DNA from 2 places in the Bacillus cereus group sp. MYBK79-1 genome. Region 2 is predicted to be linked to the other one. Evidence: a T-box and tRNA genes for the amino acid it is inferred to sense, from the RefSeq annotation. Region 2 holds a T-box; the other holds one or more tRNA genes.

Region 1 (12,144 bases), on a different contig from region 2:
ATTAAATGGTGAAAAACATTTTCGTTTTACATGTTCTATTATGGAACATCATCATCATTTTATTTGTTTAGATTGCGGGGGGACGAAAGAGATTACTTCCTGCCCAATGGATTTTATGAATAAAGATTTTAACGGTTATGAAGTAACCGGTCATAAGTTTGAAATATATGGCCGTTGTCCAAAATGTGCAAAATAAGAACTCGTCGGTTACATAACTGACGAGCTTTTTTTACGTAAAAAAGAAGGTTGCCCACAAATATTGTGGCAACCTTCTTTTTATTGTTCTTGTGTTTCTTTTTCTTTTTCTTTTTCTTTTTCTCGTTCAGCAGCCATTTCAGCAGCAATTACATCGATTTCTTTTTTCAGTTCTTCTACCATTATTTCTTCTGGTACTTTACGAACAACTTGCCCTTTACGGAATAATAATCCTTCTCCACGTGCACCGGCAATACCGATATCAGCTTCACGAGCTTCACCAGGACCGTTTACAGCGCAGCCAAGTACTGCAACTTTAATTGGTACTTTTAGTGTAGAGATGTATTCTTCTACCTCGTTAGCGATGCTAATTAAATCAATTTCAATACGACCGCAAGTTGGACAAGAAATAAGTGTTGCTGCATTAGATGCAAGGCCGAATGACTTTAATAGTTCACGCGCAACTTTTACTTCTTCAACTGGGTCAGCGCTTAATGAAATACGTAATGTGTTTCCGATGCCTTTATTTAAGATTGCTCCAAGACCAGCGGCACTTTTTACAGTTCCGGCAAATAATGTTCCAGATTCTGTAATACCTAAATGTAATGGGTAATCAAAAGCACGAGCAGCTTTTTCGTATGCTTCAATCGCTAAGTTAACATCAGAGGCTTTCATAGATACGATAATATCGTGGAAATCTAAGTCCTCTAAAATTTTAATGTGATGTAGGGCACTCTCAACCATACCATCTGCAGTTGGGTATCCGTACTTTTCTAAAATGTGACGCTCTAATGAACCTGCGTTTACACCGATACGAATTGGAATACCGCGTTCTTTTGCCGCATTTACAACAGCTTCTACTTTATGGCGACGACCAATGTTACCAGGATTGATACGTACTTTATCAATGCCACCTTCAATTGCTTTTAAAGCAAGACGATAATCAAAATGAATATCAGCAACAAGTGGAATGTTGATTTGTTTTTTAATATCAGCAATAGCATTTGCCGCGCGTTCGTCTGGAACAGCAACACGGACGACTTGACAGCCAGCTTCTTCTAAACGTTTAATTTCAGCAACTGTTGCTTCAACATCATGTGTTTTTGTTGTTGTCATACTTTGTATAATTAATTCATTATTACCGCCAATTGTTAAATTACCGACTTTAACTGGACGTGTTTTTGTACGATGAGTCATTTCATTCACGAATAGATCGCTCTCCTTATAAAAGAAGTTTCTTATTTAGTCCCTCATATCAATGAAAGTATACGTGATACAGGGCTATAGAAACCGAAGTGCTCGGTTTCACTTTTACTATTGTATCAGCGCCTTTATGTAATTGACAAGGATTAAGTGATTGCTTATTGATATAACGGGAATTTATAAGACTTTCCAATTTGTATTTTTGTAGCAGATGTACTTTTGTTTAGTTGTTTAAAGTCATCAATTACCTTTTCGATGGAAGGGATTTTTTTCTTATTAATTTGTTCGGTAATAGAAAGAACTGTCTCACCTGTTTTGACTTCAATTGTTTTATAAGTGACATCTGTTTCTTTTTCTGCTTTGTTCTCTTTATTTTGTTTTGTATCTGTATTTTCTTGCTTTATCGTTTGGGCAGCGGTTGTGTTTTTATATGAACTTAACATCGGTAAAGTGCCGATTTTTATATCGTAATAAAATATATAACCAAGAACAAGCACGAATAAGAATACACCTAATCTTTTCATATTCTTCACTCCTTTGCTAGGAATATATGCTTGTCCAAAAAAAAAATGCCTATTTAGGCATTTTTTTCGTTCGGTTTTGGAACTTCTTTGATTGTTAAGTATAGAACAATTAAAACAACTGCGATATAAATGAATGTTGAACCAGGTACAACAATTTTGAATAAATCCATGATCATAAAGAAGATTGTTGGAATTGTGTAGCTGTATGCAGTTAACGTCCATACTTGCTTATAAGATAATTTACGTTGACCACTCATAGCAGAACCTATAAACGCAAGTAAAGTAATTCCTAAGAAAGTAATAAATAATTGGAATAGGTACACTAATACGCCGATAACGGCTAATAAAATTGGATAAATACTATCGAATACAGAAATGAAATCTTGCAAATCTTTCTTCTCAAGAGATGTCCCTAATAAATCATTGTAGGAGTATGTTTGTGTTTGACCATTTCCTATAGAAACCACTTTATCCTTTAAAATAAATAAACCAGTTTTGTTCTGATATTTTTCTATATCTGTTGTATTTGGGTCAAATACGAAAAGAGCATCTCCCTCTTCCTTTTGAATAGGTTGTTCAATATCAGCTTTAAGTTCACCATTTTCGATTTTAAAATCAGGTAAATCTTTTTCAATTGCTTGATTTACCATGGTAACACTATCTTGAATAAAGCTACCGTAAAAGAATGTTCTTGGAATAGTAGTGATTAGACAAAGTAGCATAATATACAAAATGGTTTTTCCGATTTTTTGAAAACGGAATAGCGCCATATCTTTAGGCGAATATACGCTTTTGGCTAATTGGGTAAATATGGACATAGATTCACTTCCTTTATGTATGTATAAAATCATTGTAACGTAGGAATCTAGGGAATCTCAAGATATATTATATTTACATATAGTGGAGATAACTAAATTTCTTTTTATTAATTTTCTTCTTTTGAATGAGAAAAATACAATTGACACTTTTCTTTTCTATATGGTAAATTTATCTTACATTTCTTAAAGGATATATCCGATAGGAATTCCTTTATTTAATATATGGTTACATACATAATTGTGGACCCTTAGCTCAGCTGGTTAGAGCAGACGGCTCATAACCGTCCGGTCGTAGGTTCGAGTCCTACAGGGTCCATATCCATTTCACATGTTTATTATGTCATCAAGAAGCTTCCTTGTAGAAGGGAGCTTTTTTTACGGAATATATGAGCATTTTAATTGAAAAGAAGTGGGAATTTTGCTACTTTAATGATAGCAAGACAATGTGATTTATTTGTTTGCACCCTATGGCAATTAGGGTAGAATGAAGTTGTATGTCACTTAAGTGGCAATACATAAACTGGGAGGAATATAACAATGGCAAAACACGAATTACCAAATTTACCTTATGCGTATGATGCTTTAGAGCCTCACTTTGACAAAGAAACAATGAACATCCATCATACAAAACATCATAACACGTACATTACAAACTTAAACGCTGCTTTAGAAGGTCATGCAGAATTAGCTGACAAAAGCGTAGAAGAATTAGTTGCAAACTTAAACGAAGTACCAGAAGCAATCCGTACAGCAGTACGTAACAATGGTGGCGGACATGCTAACCATACATTCTTCTGGACAATCTTATCTCCAAACGGCGGTGGACAACCAGTAGGCGAACTTGCAACTGCAATTGAAGCAAAATTCGGTAGCTTCGATGCATTCAAAGAAGAATTCGCAAAAGCTGGAGCAACTCGCTTCGGTTCTGGTTGGGCTTGGTTAGTAGTAAATAATGGCGAGTTAGAAGTAACAAGCACGCCAAACCAAGATTCTCCTCTAACTGAAGGCAAAACTCCAGTTGTAGGTTTAGATGTTTGGGAGCATGCGTACTACTTAAATTACCAAAACCGTCGTCCAGACTACATCGGTGCATTCTGGAACGTTGTAGATTGGAACGCTGCTGAAAAACGTTACCAAGAAGCAAAATAATTGTAATAACGATAGAAAAAAGCTAGGAGAATGCTCCTAGCTTTTTTCTATGCTTTCCTTTTACATAATTGGGCTTGTCTTTGGAAGACTAGAACATGAAGTAAAGGAGAGTTGTGTATGAAGTGGAAACATATAATTGGTGACGTTGAAGTGAATCGGGATTTAGTGTTGTTGCTCCTTATTGGAGGTTTATACACGCTCGCAATTTCTTTATCGAATACGTTTGTTAACATTTATTTATGGAAACAAACACAAAATTATGTGAATCTTGGCTTATATAATTTGGCCAGCGTTGTATTACAGCCTCTCACATTTCTTATAGGTGGGAAATTAGCAAAGCGTATTGACCGCTCAATCTTGTTGCGAATAGGCGTAGGGACGTTAGCTATTTTTTTTATCGTTGTTTTAGTAGCGGGAAAAAGCGCTTCTCACTATATTTTATTAATGGGGGCTCTTTTAGGAGTCGGATATGGTTTTTACTGGCTCGCGTTTAACTTATTAACATTTGAGATTACAGAACCAGAAACAAGAGATTTCTTTAACGGGTTTTTAGGGCTTCTTACATCCTTCTCTGGCATGATTGGACCGATAGCAGCTGGATACACAATTTCACGTATGGAAAAATGGAGTGGCTATACGGTCATATTCTTTCTTTCGTTACTGTTATTTGCAATTGCTGTTATTTTAAGCTTTTTTGTATCTAAGAGAGAATGTGAAGGTCGGTATGAAATTGTACAAGTATTGAAAGAGCGGAAAATTGATAAAAATTGGGGAAGAATTACACGTGCTCATTTTTTTCAAGGGTTAAGAGAGGGAACGTTTATTTTTGTGATTTCCGTGTACGTGTATTTAGCAACGGATAGCGAGCTTGCATTAGGAAAATATAGCTTAGTGAATTCGGCAGTATCATTTGTATGTTACTACCTAGTCACTCGTATGTTAAAGAAAGAGTGGCGGAAAAAAGCAATATTGCTTGGAGGCATTATTTTATATGCTGTCGTATTTTTAGTTATATTCAACGTTACATACCCAAAATTACTTATTTATGCAGCGTGCATCGCGATTGCATACCCTATTTTGCTCGTTCCATACGGGTCCATGACATATGATGTAATTGGTAGAGCGAAAAATGCGAGAGAGTGGCGTGTAGAGTATGTAGTTGTCCGGGAATTATGGTTAAATGCAGGAAGAATTTGCTCAATTTTATGTTTTTTATGTGCTGTACTATTCTTTCCGCCTGAAAAAAGTTTGCCTTACTTATTATGTATTTTAGGTGCAGGACATTTTCTTATTTATTTTGCAGTTAAAAATGTCAAATATGATGAGGGAAATGCGAGTAAAACAAGTGTTGTAGCGCAAGGAACTGCACAGAATCAAACAGAACCAGAAGGTTAACTTCTCGGTTGTTTTATGCTAGAATAGAAAAAGATGTAAGACAGCAGTGAGGACACCTGTATGAAGGTGTCCCTTTCACATTACATAGCTGTTGGTAGAGGGGGTTTGTATGAGCAAGAAGCAGAAACAACAAAAGAAAAAGACTCACGTTCCTTTTCGGTTAAACGTGCTGTTTTTCTGCGTGTTTTTAATGTTCTCCGCGGTTATTGTAAGGCTTGGATATGTACAAATTGTTCGCGGTGAGGAATATAAGAATGAGGTGGAGAGGAAAGAGAACTCGACGATAAGTAATCCTGTACCACGTGGGAAAATATTTGACCGTTATGGGCGAGCTGTAGTAGATAATGCAGCTGTACGTACGATTACATTTACAAAAATGAAAGGATCAACTGCAGAGGCTCGCTTAGAAACAGCGAAAAAGCTAGCAGATTTGATTGAAGTACCGACAGATAAATTAACAGATCGTGATAAAAAAGATTATTGGCTTGCTATACATAAAGAGGAAGCTAAAGAAAAAATTACGAATAAAGATCGTCAAGAGTTTAAAGATAAAAAAATTGACGATAAAGAATTAGATGAGCGTCAACGAAATCGCGTGACAGAAGAGGAAATGAATCAATTATCCGCAAAAGATTTAGAAATACTAGCGATTAAAAGCAAAATGGACGGCGGATATGCGATGACGCCACAAGTCATTAAAAAGGATGCTACAGAAGAAGAATATGCGATTATTAGTGAAAGCCTAGCAGCATTACCGGGTGTAGATACGAATGTTGATTGGGATCGAAAATATGTTTATGATGATTTATTCCGAAGTGTACTTGGCGGGGTGTCAACATCTGATGAAGGTTTACCTAGAGAAAGACTAGATTACTATCTTGTTCGTGATTATAATCGAAATGACCGCGTAGGGAAAAGTTATCTTGAGCAGCAATATGAAGACAGTCTGCACGGTACGAAAGCGGAAGTGAAAAATATTACAGATAAAAACGGTAATATTTTAGAAACGATTAATGTATCAAAAGGGCAAAGTGGTAATGATCTGAATTTAACAATCGATATGGAATTACAAAAGCGTGTAGAAGAAATTATCACGAAAAGTTTATTGAAATATAAAGGCGGGCAACCTCTTTTAGATCGTGCATTCGTTGTAATGATGAATCCGAAAAATGGTGAAGTTTTATCTATGGCTGGGAAACAGTTAGTGAATGAAAATGGCGAAACGAAAGTGCAAGATTTCGCATTAGGAACGATGACAAGTTCTTATCCGATGGGATCGACTGTAAAAGGTGCGACAGTACTTACAGGATATCAAACAAATGCAATTCAACCAGGTTCAGTTCAACTTGATGAACCAATCAGATTAAAGGGGACGCCGCCAAAATCTTCGTGGAAGACGATGGGATATATTAATGATTTGACAGCATTAAAAATGTCTTCTAACGTATATATGTTTAAAACAGCGATGAATATCGCAGGTGTTCAATATGTGAGAGGTGGTACGTTAGATATACCACAAAAAGCATTTGATACGATGCGTTATTATTTCGGGCAGTTTGGACTTGGCGTGAAAACCGGTATTGATTTACCGAATGAATCTGCGGGCCAAATAGGTAGAGGAAATCAGCCAGGTTTCTTATTAGATTTATCAATTGGACAGTATGATACGTATACACCACTTCAATTAGCACAGTACATTTCAACAATTGCAAATGGTGGTTACCGTATGCAGCCGCAAGTTGTAAAGGAAATTCGACAACCGGCAGTGAAACAAGATGAAGTAGGAAAAGTTGTTCATTCAATGGAACCGAAAGTGCTAAATCGTATTGATATGCCTGAATCACAAATTAAACGTGTTCAAGAAGGATTTAGACAAGTATTTAACGATTCTGGTGGTACAGCTACGAAATACTTTGCAGGTGCACCATATAAAGCTGCTGGTAAAACAGGTACAGCTCAAACTGTGTATGGCGGAGATAAAGAGATTGGTAGAAATGCAAAAGGTGAGCGCAAAGAGACATATAACTTAACATTAGTAGGTTATGCACCACTTGAAGATCCTGAAGTAGCATTTTCTGTTGTTGTACCTTGGGTAGATGATAAATCAGGTATTAACGGTTATATTAGTCGTGACATTATGGACGCGTACTTTGATTTGAAAAAAGTAGAAAATGGTGAAGCTACACAAGATGAAATAGATAAGAAAAATAAAGAGCAAAATGATGAATAAAAAAGTTGTAAAAAAAGCACACTATCTGAAAAGATAGTGTGCTTTTTTTTATGATTCATGCATACGTTTTAATAAGGTGGACAAGCATATTATATCGGAAAATTAAGGGACCTCATAAATGATACGTATGCATTCGCCATGTAGGATAACGATTTTATGGACTGATCATCAGTGAAGATGAACGGTAGCTACGGATTAAAATTTCATCTTATGTAGGTTCTTGTGGAACTTTACAAAACTTTTACAAACAATTAAAACCGAATTAATAGTTTAGCAGTATTCTTATATCTGTAATCCTGTTATTTCCGGTTACTTCTAGGAGGAAGAACACGTGAAATGGATAAGTGCATCGATTAAAGTTTTCATACTGTCGACATGTTTCCTTTATGTTGGCACGTCTACTGCATTTGCTGTGAATGAAATGGGAGAAGTGAGAGTTGATGGATCCTCAACGGTTTTTCCTATTATAGAAGCGGTAGCGGAGGAATATACAAAGGTGCATCCGAACGTGAAAATCTCCATCAGTGTTTCTGGAACAGGAGGAGGATTTAATCGTTTCAGTAAAGGAGAAGTGGATATAAATAATGCTTCGAGAGTAATGAAACAAGTGGAAGAAAATGAAATGAAGAGAAACTCCATTCAGTTTACACCATTTGAAGTTGCTTACGATGGTCTGACGATCGTTGTGAATCGCCAAAATACTTGGGTAGACAATATGACAGTAGACGAGTTACGTCTATTATGGAGTGAAGATGGAAACGAAAAGCGATGGTCACAAATTCATTCTTCATGGCCACGTGAACAGGTGAAGTTTTATGCGCCAGGTGTAGACTCTGGTACGTATGATTATTTTCAAAATGTCATCTTACAAAATAATCGCATTGTAAAAAAAGTCTCTTTGTCTGAAGATGATCAAGTTATTATGCAAGGGGTAATGAATGATAAAAATGCCATTGCTTTTGTAGGATATGCTTATTATATGGCCAATCGAGATAAGGTGAGAGCAATAAAAGTGGATGGTGTACTTCCGACGAAAGATACGATTCAATCAGGTAAATATAAGCCATTATCTAGGTCGCTATTTGCTTATGTGAATGATGCATCTATCCGAAATAAAATGAATGTAGCAAATTATGTTGAGTTTATGATTCAGCATGTTGGTAATCTTGCTGAAGAGGTTGGATATGTAAAATTACCAAAAGAAAAATACAATGAACAGCTGCGGATGTTAACAGAAATAAAAAGGTAATGTCAGGGTGGAAAGGGGTTTTCATCTTTGGCTCATAATGACAAAAGTCAAATTACATTTTCTGTACAATATTTGATTGAAAGAAATACAAAACAAAGAAAAAAAACGCAGCGAATCAATCGAATCGTTCCATTATTACTAAAAATAATTGCTAGCGTGTCTATTGTGACGACACTTGGAATTATTTTTACGCTGGCAAATGAAACAATGATGTTTTTTCAAAAAATACCATTGCTCTCCTTTTTGACAGAGAAAGAATGGTTACCTTTTTTTGAAGATCCTAAATTCGGTATATTACCACTTATATGTGGAACGGTACTTGTAACAGCAATCGCTATGCTCGTAGCAATTCCTATCGGTTTAGCGTGTGCCGTATTTTTAAGCGAATATGCTTCGGGCGGTGCAAGGAAAGTATTAAAGCCGATGTTAGAACTATTAGCAGGTATCCCGACAATTGTATATGGTTTCTTTGCATTAACAGTTGTCACACCGCTTTTACAACGAATTATACCAGATTTACAGTTTTTTAATGCGATTAGTCCAGGTATTGTTATTGGCTTTATGATGATCCCGACAATTGCATCTCTTTCTGAAGATGCAATGAGAGCTGTAGCGAAAGGGACGAAAGAAGCTTCGTTAGCACTTGGAGCAACTCGGTTTGAGATGGTAAAACAAGTCGTGTTTCCTTCGGCTTTTACAGGGATTATGGCAGCGATTATATTAGCTGCTTCCAGGGCAATTGGTGAAACGATGATCGTTGTAATTGCAGCGGGATCCACGCCGAACGTATCGCTCGATCCGACACACTCTATTCAAACGTTAACAGCTTATATTGTGCAAGTGAGTTTAGGTGATGCTCCGCATGGAACAATTACGTATTACAGCATGTACGCTGTAGGCGCAACGTTATTCTTGTTTACTTTTATAATGAACATCATTTCGCAGTTTATTATGCACCGCTTTAGGAGGGTGACATAATATGCGAATGTTGAATCATAAAAAAATACAAGAAAATATGGCATCACGTTTTTTAAAAGATCGAGTTTACAAAATGTTATTTTATATAGCTATTTGGTTTTCAATAGTAATACTGTTTATTTTGCTTTTTCAAATTTTTGAAAAAGGCATAAGTTACCTTTCGTTAGATTTCTTTACAAACTTCGCTTCGCGTAATCCGAAAGAAGCTGGGATTGCTGCAGCTTTGTCAGGAACGATATTATTTATGAGTATTGTTATACCAGTCTCCTTTATATTTGGAGTTGGAACTGCTCTTTATTTAGAGCAATATGCGAAGGAATCTATATTTAAAAAGGTAATAGAAATTAATAATCAAACGTTAGCAGGAGTACCTTCCGTTGTATTTGGATTACTCGGCTTAACTATTTTTGTATATGCTCTTCATTTAGGTGAGAGTATTATTGCGGCGGCACTGACGATGAGTTTACTCGTCTTACCTACAGTTGTTGTAGCAAGTCAAGAAGCGATACGATCTGTACCAAGGTCATTATTAGAAGCTTCTTACGGATTAGGTGCTACGAAGTGGCAAACGATGTATCAAATTGTATTGCCATCTGCTTTCCCGGGAATTATAACAGGTTGTACGTTAGCGATATCAAGGGCGATTGGAGAAGCGGCACCGCTATTAGTTATCGGGGCACTTGCATTTGCAAATTATGTTCCATTTAGTATGTTTGATAGATTTACAGTTTTACCAATTCAAATTTTTAATTGGATGAGTAGACCGCAAGAAGAATTTCAGTATGTAGCAGCTGCTGGGATGATTGTTTTATTAGGTTTATTGCTCTTTATCAATATATTTGTCTTATTGTTACGAAATCGAAAATAAGTTGGAAATGGATGAAAGGGGAATTCAAATGGTAGCAACAGTAGTAAATGTACAGGTGAAAAACGAGGAGAAAATCGAGACTGCACCAAAGAAAGTAGTATTTGATACGAAAAACTTAAATTTATGGTACGGAGAAGACCATGCTTTAAAAGATATTAACTTAAGCATTCATGAGAATGAAGTTACAGCAATTATCGGGCCAAGTGGTTGTGGTAAATCAACGTACTTAAAAACATTAAATCGTATGGTAGAGTTAGTACCAATCGTGCGAACTACAGGTGTAATTGAATATAGAGAGCGCAATATATTTGAAAAATCATACCCAGTTGAAGAATTAAGAACTCATGTGGGAATGGTGTTCCAAAAGCCAAATCCATTTCCGAAATCTATTTATGAAAATGTAGCATATGGCCCGAAAATTCATGGTATTCGTGATAAGAAAACATTGGATGAAATTGTTGAAAAAAGTTTACGTGGAGCAGCGATTTGGGATGAGTTAAAAGATCGTTTGCATGATAATGCATACGGTTTATCTGGTGGACAGCAACAGCGTCTATGTATCGCACGTTGTTTAGCGATTGAACCAGACGTTATTTTAATGGATGAGCCAACATCGGCACTAGATCCAATTTCAACATTAAAAGTAGAAGAATTAATTCAAGAGTTAAAGAAAGACTTTAGCATTGTGATCGTAACACATAACATGCAACAAGCAGCACGTATTTCAGACAAAACTGCTTTCTTCTTAAGTGGAGAAGTTGTGGAATATACAGATACAAATAAATTATTTACGACACCTTCAGATAAGCGTACAGAAGATTATATTACAGGCCGATTCGGTTGATATCGTTGCAAGGATAAGAGTAAATACCCTCTTAACAGAGGGTATTTCTTATTTTTACCTCATTTCATTAGAGAAGTAATACTTCTCCTATCTTAAGGTTTATTACAAGTAGGCTAGGTAGGAAATCTATATATAATGGCACATAATATTGAGGGGGAAGAAACAATGGTAAGAGAACAGTTTCAATGTGATTTAAAAACGTTACAGCAAAAGGTGATTGAGCTTGGAGAGCTAGCGAGGGAAGCTTTATTGCTTGCTATGGAAGGTCTTCATAAAAGGGATGTAGAGAAAGCATTAGAGGTAATAGATGGTGATTATCGTATGGATAATTTAGAAGAGGAAATAAATGATCTTGCGCTTATGCTTATTACGAAGCAGCAACCTGTAGCAAGTGATTTAAGAAGGATTTTCATTTCAATTAAAACAGCGACAGATTTAGAGCGTATTGCAGATCATGCTGTTAATATTGCGAAATCAACAATTCGTCTTGGGGAAAAAGAAGTGGTTGTTAGTTTGCACAATCTTGATGAAATGTTTGCAATTGCAAATAAGATGTTACAGTTAGCGTTGGAAGCATATGAGCAAGAAAATTTAACTTTTGCGAAACAAATTGCCGAAATGGATGATTCAGTTGATGAAATATATGGGAAAGCGATTCGTGAATTTATATCTTCAGTTCCAGAACAACCAG
Region 2 (12,144 bases):
TTTAAGGAGTTACGTATGCTACAAACAGAGGTGCAGGAGCTAGAATTATTACATGCGCCATGTAAAGAATTATCAATGGGAATGTCTAATGATTACACGATTGCAATTGAAGAAGGTGCTACATATATTCGTTTGGGGACGATTTTAGTAGGAAAAGCGTAAAAGGAAGGAGAATCTTATTATGAGTTGGTCAAAAGTAAAATACTTCTTTTTTGATACACCGGAAGAAAAAGAAGCAGCTCAATATAGTTATGAAAAGGAGCAAACAGACATGAAGAAGCAGCAAGATCCGCCAGAACAACAAGATGTTACGTTTCCAAAAGCGCAACCGAAACAAAATGTTGTGAGCATTGAAACGGCAAAGCAATCTTCAAAAGTTGTTTTATTAGAACCACGCACATATTCGGAAGCGCAAGGGATTTCGGACCATTTAAAAGGTAGACGAGCTGTTGTGATTAATTTACAACGAATGTCTACTGATCAAGCTGTACGTATCGTTGACTTTTTAAGTGGTACTGTATACGCTATAGGCGGGGATATTCAAAAAATAGGACCGAAAACATTTATGTGTACACCTGAAAATGTAGATATTGTTGGTGCAATTTCAGAGTTATTCGGTGAAGAAGAAGACACAAATATAAAGAGGTGGTAATACGCCATGGAAACAGTTTTAAGGCTTTTAGTTTATGCTATCGAGATTTACTCGTGGGCACTTATTATTTACATTCTCCTATCATGGTTCCCAGGTGCAAAGGAATCAACTTTCGGAGATATTCTTGCGCGTATTTGTGAACCGTATTTAGAACCATTTCGCAGATTTATTCCGCCGCTTGGTATGATTGATATCTCTCCGCTCGTTGCGATTTTCACGTTAAAGCTTGCTACGAATGGTTTAATAAGTATATTCAACTATTTCTTATAGTAAGAGGTTAAATAAATGAGCATCTATGAACATTTCAGACCCGATGAAGAGGTCTTTGTGGATAAGGTGTTAGAGTGGAAGCAAGCAGCGGAGTACCATCAAGTGAAGTTAACAGACTTCCTTGATCCAAGACAACAACAAATTGTCACTATGGTAATAGGAAAAGGGGATGTTACTGTACAATTTGATGGTGCAACGCCACATGCAGAGCGTAAGAGAGCACTCATTTATCCGGACTATCTAGTAGTGAATGAAGAGGAATTTCAAGTAGAAGTATTGGAAATTGACTATCCTTCCAAGTTTTATACACTAGAACATAGGCAAATATTAGGTACATTTATGTCTCTTGGTTTAACGAGAGAAAAATGTGGTGATATTTTGCTTCAAGAAGATCGTGCCCAAATTGTAGTTGCCAAAGAAGTTGTATCTTATATTGAGATGAACTTACAATCTATAGGGAAAGTGAAAGTTTCCTTATCATCAGTGCAAGGAGAGAAAATTCTACAGATGCAAGAAACGTGGGGAGAGAAATCTGGAACGGTTTCTTCACTTCGTTTAGATGTTATGTTAGCTGAAATGTTACATATATCCAGACAAAAAGTACAACCTTTCATAAAAAATGGTTTAGTAAAAGTGAATTGGAAAACAGTGGAGCAAACTTCTTATGAATGTTATCCAGGAGATGTTTTTTCAGTGAGAGGATATGGACGAAGTAAATTGTTTTCTGTAGAAGGTAGAACAAAGCGCGACAAATGGAGAATTTTGTATGGTATACTAAAATGATTGGTTTTTTAGAAGGAAATCCTCCTATTTTGTCGAAGAAAAGATATAATTGAAAGAGGAAATTTAGATAACTACTTGGAGGTGGCGTTGTGCCGTTAACACCATTAGATATTCATAACAAAGAATTTGGTCGCGGATTCCGTGGCTATGATGAAGATCAAGTAAATGAGTTTCTTGATCAAATTATCAAAGATTATGAATTAGTCATTCGTGAGAAAAAAGCTTTAGAAGAAAAAGTTGCGCAATTAGAAGGGAAGTTAGATCATTTCTCTAATATTGAAGATACGTTAAACAAATCTATCGTCGTTGCACAAGAAGCAGCGGAAGAAGTAAAACGTAATGCGCAAAAAGAAGCAAAATTAATCGTACGTGAAGCTGAAAAGAATGCAGACCGTATTATTAACGAAGCGTTAGTAAAATCAAGAAAAGTTGCTTTTGATATTGAAGAGTTAAAGAAACAAGCGAAAGTATTCCGCACTCGTTTCCGTATGTTATTAGAAACACAGCTTGAAATGTTAAACAACGATGATTGGGATAAGCTAATTGAGTTAGAAGACGAAGTAGATGAACTGTTGAAAAAAGAAGAAACAGTGTAAGCTTGACGTTTTTCTCATTATTACATATAATTTTAAACAACATATTTATTAAGAAAAACGAAGATAGGGATAAGTACCTTTTTCATACCTTATATAGCGAACTGAGGATGGTGTAAGCTCAGGATAAGGAGATAATGGGGAATATCACCCTGGAGTTCCGCGCTGAACAAATAGAGTAAGCGTAGGCGTATATTCGCGTTAAGAATATAAAGAGGATTGTATACATACGTATAGGATCTACTAGGGTGGTACCGCGGGAGACTTTCTCGTCCCTTTTTGGGATGAGAAGGTCTCTTTTTTATTCCGTTTTTTAAGTGTTTCTTTTATACATGTAAGGAGGAATTGAGCATGGAGTACAAAAATACATTACTAATGCCAAAAACAGAGTTCCCAATGCGTGGGAATTTACCAAAACGTGAGCCTGCAATGCAAGAACAGTGGGCTGAAATGAATATTTATGAAAAGGTACAAGAACATACGAAAGGTCGTCCTTTATTTGTACTGCATGATGGACCTCCATATGCGAATGGTGACATTCATATGGGACATGCATTAAATAAAGTGTTAAAAGACTTTATTGTTCGTTATAAATCAATGACTGGTTACTGCGCACCATATGTACCGGGTTGGGATACACACGGTTTACCAATTGAGCAAGCTTTAACAAATAAAGGTGTAAAGCGTAAAGAAATGACAGTTGCTGAGTTCCGTAAGTTATGTGCAGAGTATGCATATGAACAAGTAGAACGTCAACGTGAACAATTTAAGTGTTTAGGTGTACGTGCAGATTGGGATAACCCATATATTACTTTAGAGCCGGCTTATGAAGCACAACAAATTAAAGTGTTTGGTGATATGGCGAAAAAAGGTTATATCTATAAAGGACAAAAACCAGTTTACTGGTCTCCAACGAGTGAATCAGCTTTAGCAGAAGCTGAAATTGAATACCAAGATAAAAAATCAGCATCTATTTACGTAGCATTCCCTGTAAAAGATGGAAAGAACGTATTAGAAGGTGATGAGAAATTCATTATCTGGACAACAACACCTTGGACGTTACCTGCAAACTTAGGTATTTCTGTTCACCCAGAACTTGAATACGCTATTGTAAAAATAAATGATGAAAAATATATTATTGCTTCTGAACTATTTGAGACAGTTGCAAAAACGTTAGAGTGGGAAAATGCTGAAGTTGTGAAAACGGTAAAAGGTAGCGAACTTGAGTACACAGTTGCAAAACATCCATTCTACGATCGTGATTCATTAGTTATGCTAGGGGATCACGTAACAACAGATGCAGGTACAGGTTGTGTTCATACAGCACCAGGACACGGGGAAGATGACTTCGTTGTTGGTAAAAAGTATGGATTAGAAGTACTTTGCCCAGTTGATGATAAAGGTGTATTAACAAATGAAGCACCTGGATTTGAAGGCTTATTCTATGATAAAGCTAACAAGCCAATTACAGAAAAATTAGAAGAAGTAGGCGCGTTACTGAAACTAACATTCATTACGCATTCATACCCACATGATTGGAGAACGAAAAAACCAATTATTTTCCGTGCGACAGCACAGTGGTTTGCATCTATTGAAGCGTTCCGTAAAGAATTATTAGAAGCTGTTGCGGAAACAAAATGGGTACCAGCATGGGGAGAAACTCGTCTTCATAATATGGTTCGTGACCGTGGTGACTGGTGTATTTCTCGTCAGCGTGCATGGGGTGTGCCAATCCCTGTATTCTATGCAGAGAATGGTGACCCAATTATTACAGATGAAACAATTAACCATGTAGCAGAGTTATTCCGTGAGCACGGTTCTAACGTATGGTTCGAGCGTGAAGCGAAAGATCTATTACCAGAAGGATTTACACATACAGGTAGCCCGAATGGTGAATTCCGTAAAGAAACAGACATCATGGATGTATGGTTCGATTCAGGTTCTTCTCACCAAGCGGTATTAGAAGAGCGCGAAGACTTACAACGTCCAGCAGATTTATATTTAGAAGGATCTGACCAGTATCGTGGTTGGTTTAACTCTTCATTATCAACAGCAGTTGCTGTAACAGGTAAAGCTCCATATAAAGGTGTACTAAGCCATGGTTTCGTATTAGATGGTGAAGGACGTAAAATGAGTAAGTCGATTGGAAACATCGTCGTACCGAAGAAAATTATGGATCAATTAGGTGGAGATATTTTACGCTTATGGGTATCTTCGGTTGACTATCAATCTGATGTACGTATTTCAGATGATATTTTAAAACAAGTAGCAGAAGTGTATCGTAAAATCCGTAACACATTCCGTTTCTTATTAGGGAACTTAGATGACTTTAAGCCAAGTGAAAATACAGTAGCTGTAGCTGAACTTCGTGAAGTAGATCGTTACATGTTAGTGAAATTAAATGACTTAATTACAAAAGTAAAAGAAGCATATGAAACATACGACTTCGCTGCTGTGTATCATGCAATTCATAACTTCTGTACAATTGATTTAAGTTCATTCTACTTAGATTTTGCAAAAGACATTTTATACATTGAAGGTGCAAACCATGAAGATCGTCGTGCAATTCAAACTGTATTATATGATGTTCTTGTTGCATTGACGAAACTTGTAACTCCAATCTTACCGCATACAGCTGATGAAGTATGGCCATACATTCCAGGTGTAACAGAAGAAAGTGTACAATTAACTAATATGCCAGAAGCTGTACAATTAGATGGTGAGGAAGCATTAAAAACAAAATGGGATGCATTTATGACATTGCGTGATGACGTATTAAAAGCGTTAGAAGTAGCTCGTAATGAAAAAGTAATCGGTAAGTCATTAAATGCAAGTATTACGCTATATCCAACTGCAGAAATGAAAGCTATGTTAGAGTCTATTAGTGAAGACTTAAAGCAATTATTCATCGTTTCTGAGTATAAACTTGGTGGCATGATGGAAGAAGCGCCAGCAGATGCGCCGAAGTATGAGCATACAGCCGTTGTTGTTGCTCAAGCAACTGGTGAAACATGTGAACGTTGTTGGGTAGTTTCAGAAACAATTGGTAAAGATGCTGAACATGAAACATTATGTGAGCGTTGTGCGACAGTTGTTAAAGAAAACTACGTAAAATAATAAAAAAACTGACTGTGCATAAGTGCAGTCAGTTTTTTTATTGACGATATATTGAAATAACTTTCACTCTCTTTCCTATGAAGGAAAAATGTGTGTGAGGTAAGCATGGAAATTTCGGACACACTAATCGTACATTGCAGCTGGGAGGAATGTACACGTGAATGAAATGTATATGGAAATCAAAGAAGAATTGCAATTGATGCGAAAAGAGTTACAAGAGAGGCTAGCTAAAGAGGTCATGCACAAATATGATACAGAGTTTAGCGAAGAGCTTGGATATGAAATGAAGGAAGAGATAAAGAAAAAACTCCTATTACATGATATAAAAGAGGACTTAAAAGATGTAGAACGTGCATTATTTAAAATGGAAATAGATATGTATGGTATTTGTGAAGAGACAGGGAGAGTAATTTCGGTAAAACAAATGAAGACGATGCCCACTGCCCGTACCATTCATGAATTTTTCTATGAAAAAGTAAATGTATGAATGCACACAACGATATTATATTACCTTTTTTTAATTTATTTTATTCTTCTATAAAGGTTCATTGTGAAAAGGTTGCAGCTATGCTAAAATTTTGAGGTACACTGTCTTTGTGGGGGAAATGAAAATGATATATTATGTAATAGCGTTATTTGTCATTGCCATCGATCAAATATCGAAATGGCTAATTGTAAAGAACATGGAATTGGGTACGAGCATTCCGATTATCGATAATGTATTATACATAACATCACATCGAAATAGAGGAGCTGCCTGGGGGATTTTAGAAAATAAAATGTGGTTCTTCTACATTATTACAGTCGTTTTTGTAGTATTTATCGTAATGTATATGCAAAAATATGCGAAAACAGACAAACTTCTAGGAATTTCATTAGGTCTAATATTAGGCGGAGCAATTGGTAATTTCATTGATCGTGTATTTAGACAAGAAGTAGTGGATTTCATTCACGTGTATATTTTCTCGTACAACTATCCAGTATTCAATATAGCTGATTCAGCATTATGTATTGGTGTTGTATTAATTATTATTCAAACATTATTAGAAGGAAAGAAAACGAAGGAGTAATTGAATGAGTGAAGTAGTACAAGTAACAGTTGCAGAAGAACAAAAAAGCGAGCGAATTGATAAATTCGTTGCAGAAATAAACAGTGAATGGTCACGTTCACAAGTACAACAATGGATTAAAGATGATGTTGTTACAGTTAATGGAAAATCGGTAAAAGTGAATTATAAAGTTAAAGAAAATGATGAAATTACAATAACGATTCCTGATCCAGAAGAGTTAGATATTCAAGCAGAAGATATGAGCTTAGAAATTTATTATGAAGATGCAGATGTACTCGTTGTAAATAAGCCACGTGGTATGGTTGTACATCCAGCTCCAGGGCATACAAGCGGTACGCTTGTAAACGGACTTATGCACCATTGTACAGATCTGTCAGGTATTAACGGTGTAATGCGTCCTGGTATTGTGCATCGTATTGATAAAGATACATCTGGACTATTAATGGTTGCTAAAAATGATGTGGCGCATGAATCACTTGTAAATCAACTTGTAGCAAAAACAGTAACAAGACGTTACAAAGCGATTGTACACGGTGTGATTCCGCATGATAAAGGAACGATCGATGCGCCAATTGGTCGCGATAAGAAAGAACGTCAAAGCATGACAGTTGATGAAAATGGTAAGAATGCTGTTACGCACTTCCAAGTGTTAGAACGCTTTAAAGATTTTACACTTGTAGAATGTCGCTTAGAAACGGGACGTACGCACCAAATTCGTGTTCATATGAAATATATTGGCTATCCACTTGCAGGAGATCCGAAGTATGGTCCGAAGAAAACATTAGACATGAATGGACAAGCACTGCACGCAGGTATTTTAGGGTTTGACCATCCTCGTACTGATGAATATATTCAGTTTGAGGCACCGATTCCAGAAGTGTTTGAAGACGCATTAAATATTTTACGGAAATAGTATTGACAAATCATAAGAAAACTGAGATACTGACAACAGTTAAATAATGATCCTTTAACACAGCCCCGTGAGGTTGAGAAGGTAACGGTTTGAAATACATAGGGTATGCTGTACCCTTTTTTCAAAAGTCCTCTCGCACACGCTGAGAGGACTTTTTTTATACCATTACTCTCACGCAAGAAAAAAAGCTTGGAGGTGTAGAGCATGCAAGAGAAAGCTGTCGTTTTAGATGACCAAATGATTCGCCGCGCTTTAACACGAATTAGTCATGAAATCGTGGAACGAAATAAAGGTGTCGATAATTGTGTTCTTGTCGGAATTAAAACTCGTGGAATTTTTATTGCACAACGTTTGGCAGAACGAATTGGTCAAATTGAAGGAAAAGAAATGGAAGTTGGAGAGCTAGATATTACGTTATATCGTGATGATCTAACACTACAATCGAAAAACGAAGAACCACTTGTAAAAGGTTCTGATATCCCTGTAGATATTACGAAGAAAAAAGTAATCCTTGTGGATGATGTATTATATACAGGAAGAACAGTTCGAGCAGCAATGGATGCTCTTATGGATTTAGGTAGACCATCACAAATCCAACTGGCGGTTCTTGTTGATAGAGGTCATCGTGAACTACCAATTCGCGCTGATTATGTAGGAAAGAACATTCCAACATCAAGTGAAGAGCGTATCGAAGTTGATTTGCAAGAGACAGATCAACAAGATCGAGTAAGCATATACGATAAGTAAAGCCCTTTTAAATGTAGTCCTGTGAGGCTGCCAAAGGGTCTTGGCTTTCATATGTCAAATTTGGCATACGAAAGTGTAGGACTCTTTGTGCACAGGCACAAAGAGTTTTTTTATTGCAAAGATTTAAACTGAAGGAGGATGTAACAATGGAACAAAGGCCAGTGTTAGACGTTAATGAAGTACCGAAACCGGGAAAATGGTTATTTTTAAGTATACAGCATTTGTTCGCGATGTTTGGATCAACAGTGCTTGTTCCGTTTTTAACAGGATTGAATCCGTCAGTAGCTTTAATATCAAGTGGATTAGGAACGCTAGCGTTTCTTCTTATAACGAAAGGTCAAGTGCCTGCCTATCTAGGATCATCATTCGCCTTTATCGCACCGATAATAACAGCGAAAACAGCAGGTGGACCTGGAGCAGCAATGCTCGGTGGTTTGTTTGCAGGACTTGTGTACATCTTAATCTCACTCGGAATTAAGAAGTCAGGATCAGAGTGGATTATGAAATTACTTCCGCCAATCGTAGTTGGTCCAGTAGTAATGGTAATCGGTCTAGCTTTAGCACATACAGCAGTTAACATGGCGATGAACGGTGCGGATGGCAAATATAGCTTTACACACTTTTCAGTAGCATTAGTAACATTAGCAATTACAATTATCTGCTCTATATTCGGAAGAGGGTTTTTCAGTATCATACCAGTATTACTGGGCATTATCGGCGGATATATCTTCGCTTACTTCCAAGGGCTAGTAAACTTAAAGCCGGTAGCTGAGGCAAAATGGTTTGTTGTACCAGATTTCACAGTACCATTTGTAACATATACTCCGGAGTTTTCGTGGAAGATTGTACTCTTGATGGTACCAGTTGCACTAGTAACAATTTCAGAACATATTGGACATCAAATTGTACTTGGAAATGTTATTAAAAGAGATTTAATTGAAAAACCAGGCTTACATCGCTCGATATTCGGTGATGGTATAGCGACATTAATCGCATCACTAATCGGTGGACCGCCGAATACAACATATGGTGAAAATATCGGTGTGCTAGCAATTACGAGAGCTTACAGCGTATACTTATTCATCGGATCAGCAGTATTCGCAATCATGTTTGGTTTTATCGGTAAGATTTCCGCGCTGATTCACTCCATACCAACACCGGTTATGGGCGGAGTATCAATCTTACTATTCGGTGTAATCGCATCAAGCGGATTACGCATGATGGTAGATGATAAAACAGACCTAAGTGACAAACGAAACTTAATGATTGCATCAGTAATATTAGTAATCGGTATTGGTGGAGCGGTACTTCATGTAGGAGAATCGTTCCAAGTAGAAGGAATGGCACTAGCAGCAATTGTAGGTGTACTGTTAAATCTACTACTACCGGAAACGAAACAAATAAAACAATCTAAGCAGATTGCTTCATAATAATAACCTTTTAATTCAGTCCTGTGAGACCGGAAAGGGTGGCTTCTTCCTTGCACCCTAGTCTCACATGACTAGGGTATTTTTATGCAAAGGTTGTTATAAAAATACAAAAGTGGTAACATAAAAATCAGAAAGATGAGGGATGACGATGAGCCATTTGTTAACGATGAGTGAATTATCGGAAGTAGAAATTTCAGAAATCCTACAAGACGCAGAAGATTTTGCGAATGGAAAAGAGAGCAAAACGACAGAGCAAACTTTTGTTGCGAACTTGTTCTTTGAGAATAGTACGAGAACGAGATTTAGCTTTGAAGTTGCTGAGAAGAGATTAGGACTTGAAGTTTTAAACTTTTCAGCGGATGCATCTAGCGTACAAAAAGGAGAAACTTTATACGATACGATAAGAACACTAGAATCAATCGGAACAAAAGCGGTGATCGTCCGCCATGAGCAAGATCGCTACTTCGATGAACTAAAAGATCAGGTGAATATCCCAATCTTAAACGCTGGAGATGGATGTGGAAACCACCCAACGCAGTGCCTACTCGATCTTCTTACAATTAAACAAGAGTTTGGAAGATTTGAAGGATTAAAGATTGCGATAGTAGGAGATGTTCGTCATAGCCGAGTAGCACGTTCTAATGCAGAAGCATTAACGAAACTGGGTGCAACAATTTACTTTGCAAGTCCAGAAGAGTGGAAAGATGAAGACAGCACATTTGGAACATACAAACCATTAGATGAACTTGTTCCAGAAGTGGATGTAATGATGTTACTTCGTGTACAACATGAGCGTCATGATCATTATGAATCAGACATTATGAAAGAGTATCATGAGAAACACGGATTAACAGTGGAAAGAGAAAAGCGTATGAAAGAAGGAAGCATTATTATGCATCCAGCTCCTGTAAACCGTGATGTTGAAATTGCAAGTGAACTTGTTGAGTGTGAGCGTTCACGCATATTTAAACAAATGGAAAATGGAGTTTACGTAAGAATGGCTGTACTAAAACGCGCCTTACCAAATGTATTAGGAGGAATGAAACATGAATTACTTGTTTAAAAATGGTCGTTATATGAATGAAGAAGGAAAAATCGTAGCAACAGATCTTCTCGTACAAGACGGTAAAATCGCTAAGGTAGCAGAAAATATTACGGCAGATAATGCTGAAGTAATCGATGTGAACGGAAAGTTAATCGCACCTGGATTAGTAGATGTACACGTACATCTTCGTGAACCAGGTGGTGAACATAAAGAAACAATTGAAACAGGTACACTAGCAGCGGCAAAAGGTGGATTCACTACAATTTGTGCCATGCCAAATACACGCCCAGTACCAGATTGCAGAGAACATATGGAAGACTTGCAAAAACGTATTAAAGAAAAAGCGCATGTCAACGTACTACCATACGGAGCAATTACAGTACGCCAAGCTGGTTCTGAAATGACAGATTTCGAAACATTAAAAGAACTTGGAGCATTTGCTTTCACTGATGATGGTGTAGGCGTACAAGATGCTAGCATGATGTTAGCTGCTATGAAGCGTGCAGCGAAATTAAATATGGCAGTAGTTGCGCACTGTGAAGAGAATACTCTTATTAATAAAGGTTGTGTACATGAAGGGAAGTTTTCTGAGAAACACGGATTAAACGGTATCCCATCAGTATGTGAATCTGTACATATTGCAAGGGATATACTGCTTGCTGAAGCGGCAGATTGTCACTATCACGTATGCCACGTAAGTACGAAAGGCTCTGTACGCGTAATTAGAGATGCAAAACGCGCTGGAATTAAAGTAACAGCAGAAGTAACACCTCATCACCTAGTGTTATGTGAAGATGATATCCCATCAGCTGATCCTAACTTTAAAATGAACCCACCGCTTCGTGGAAAAGAAGATCACGCAGCACTAATTGAAGGTTTATTAGATGGAACAATTGATATGATTGCAACTGATCATGCACCGCATACAGTGGAAGAGAAAGCGCAAGGAATTGAAAGAGCACCATTCGGAATTACTGGTTTTGAAACAGCATTCCCACTTCTATACACAAACCTTGTGAAAAAAGGAATTATTACATTAGAGCAGTTAATTCAATTCTTAACAGAAAAGCCAGCTGATACATTCGGCTTAGAAGCAGGTCGCCTGAAAGAAGGTAGAACAGCTGATATTACAATCATTGACTTAGAACAAGAAGAAGAGATTGACCCAACAACATTCTTATCAAAAGGAAAAAATACACCATTCGCAGGTTGGAAATGCCAAGGATGGCCGGTAATGACAATCGTTGGTGGTAAGATCGCATGGCAAAAGGAGAGTGCATTAGTATGAAAAGACAACTTATCTTAGAAGATGGAACAGTATTAATTGGAAAAGGTTTCGGAGGAGAAATTGAAAAGTCAGGTGAGGTTGTATTCACAACAGGAATGACTGGATATCAAGAAACATTATCTGATCCATCATATTGCGGTCAAATCGTAACATTCACGTACCCATTAATCGGAAACTACGGCATCAACCGTGACGATTTTGAATCGATTCACCCATCTGTAAATGGTTTAATCGTA

What was found. The T-box of region 2 lies ahead of ileS2 (isoleucine--tRNA ligase). A T-box ahead of a tRNA ligase gene usually reads a tRNA of that ligase, here a tRNA-Ile.
Positions count from the first base shown of each region.
Region 1: it encodes a tRNA-Ile, which carries the amino acid that the T-box ahead of ileS2 (isoleucine--tRNA ligase) is inferred to sense. The anticodon was not compared.

Region 1 is NZ_JBQAEO010000010.1:73,895-86,038, forward strand. Features, by position in the region: gene ACTFOB_RS16870 (Fur family transcriptional regulator) at 1-196, shown strand, start outside; gene ispG (flavodoxin-dependent (E)-4-hydroxy-3-methylbut-2-enyl-diphosphate synthase) at 277-1,392, opposite strand; gene ACTFOB_RS16880 (hypothetical protein) at 1,557-1,922, opposite strand; gene ACTFOB_RS16885 (DUF1189 domain-containing protein) at 1,976-2,740, opposite strand; tRNA gene ACTFOB_RS16890 (tRNA-Ile) at 2,983-3,056, shown strand; gene sodA (superoxide dismutase [Mn]) at 3,278-3,889, shown strand; gene ACTFOB_RS16900 (MFS transporter) at 4,007-5,284, shown strand; gene ACTFOB_RS16905 (peptidoglycan D,D-transpeptidase FtsI family protein) at 5,394-7,514, shown strand; gene phoX (phosphate ABC transporter substrate-binding protein PhoX) at 7,846-8,763, shown strand; gene pstC (phosphate ABC transporter permease subunit PstC) at 8,791-9,741, shown strand; gene pstA (phosphate ABC transporter permease PstA) at 9,743-10,609, shown strand; gene pstB (phosphate ABC transporter ATP-binding protein) at 10,638-11,453, shown strand; gene phoU (phosphate signaling complex protein PhoU) at 11,619-12,144, shown strand, end outside.
Region 2 is NZ_JBQAEO010000005.1:137,945-150,088, forward strand. Features, by position in the region: gene ACTFOB_RS11130 (YggS family pyridoxal phosphate-dependent enzyme) at 1-162, shown strand, start outside; gene ACTFOB_RS11135 (cell division protein SepF) at 182-652, shown strand; gene ACTFOB_RS11140 (YggT family protein) at 659-922, shown strand; gene ACTFOB_RS11145 (RNA-binding protein) at 938-1,705, shown strand; gene divIVA (septum site-determining protein DivIVA) at 1,795-2,301, shown strand; T-box leader at 2,353-2,578, shown strand; gene ileS2 (isoleucine--tRNA ligase) at 2,650-5,415, shown strand; gene ACTFOB_RS11160 (TraR/DksA family transcriptional regulator) at 5,573-5,902, shown strand; gene lspA (lipoprotein signal peptidase LspA) at 6,027-6,485, shown strand; gene ACTFOB_RS11170 (RluA family pseudouridine synthase) at 6,490-7,398, shown strand; gene pyrR (bifunctional pyrimidine operon transcriptional regulator/uracil phosphoribosyltransferase) at 7,603-8,145, shown strand; gene uraA (uracil permease) at 8,292-9,575, shown strand; gene pyrB (aspartate carbamoyltransferase) at 9,724-10,638, shown strand; gene pyrC (dihydroorotase) at 10,622-11,908, shown strand; gene ACTFOB_RS11195 (carbamoyl phosphate synthase small subunit) at 11,905-12,144, shown strand, end outside.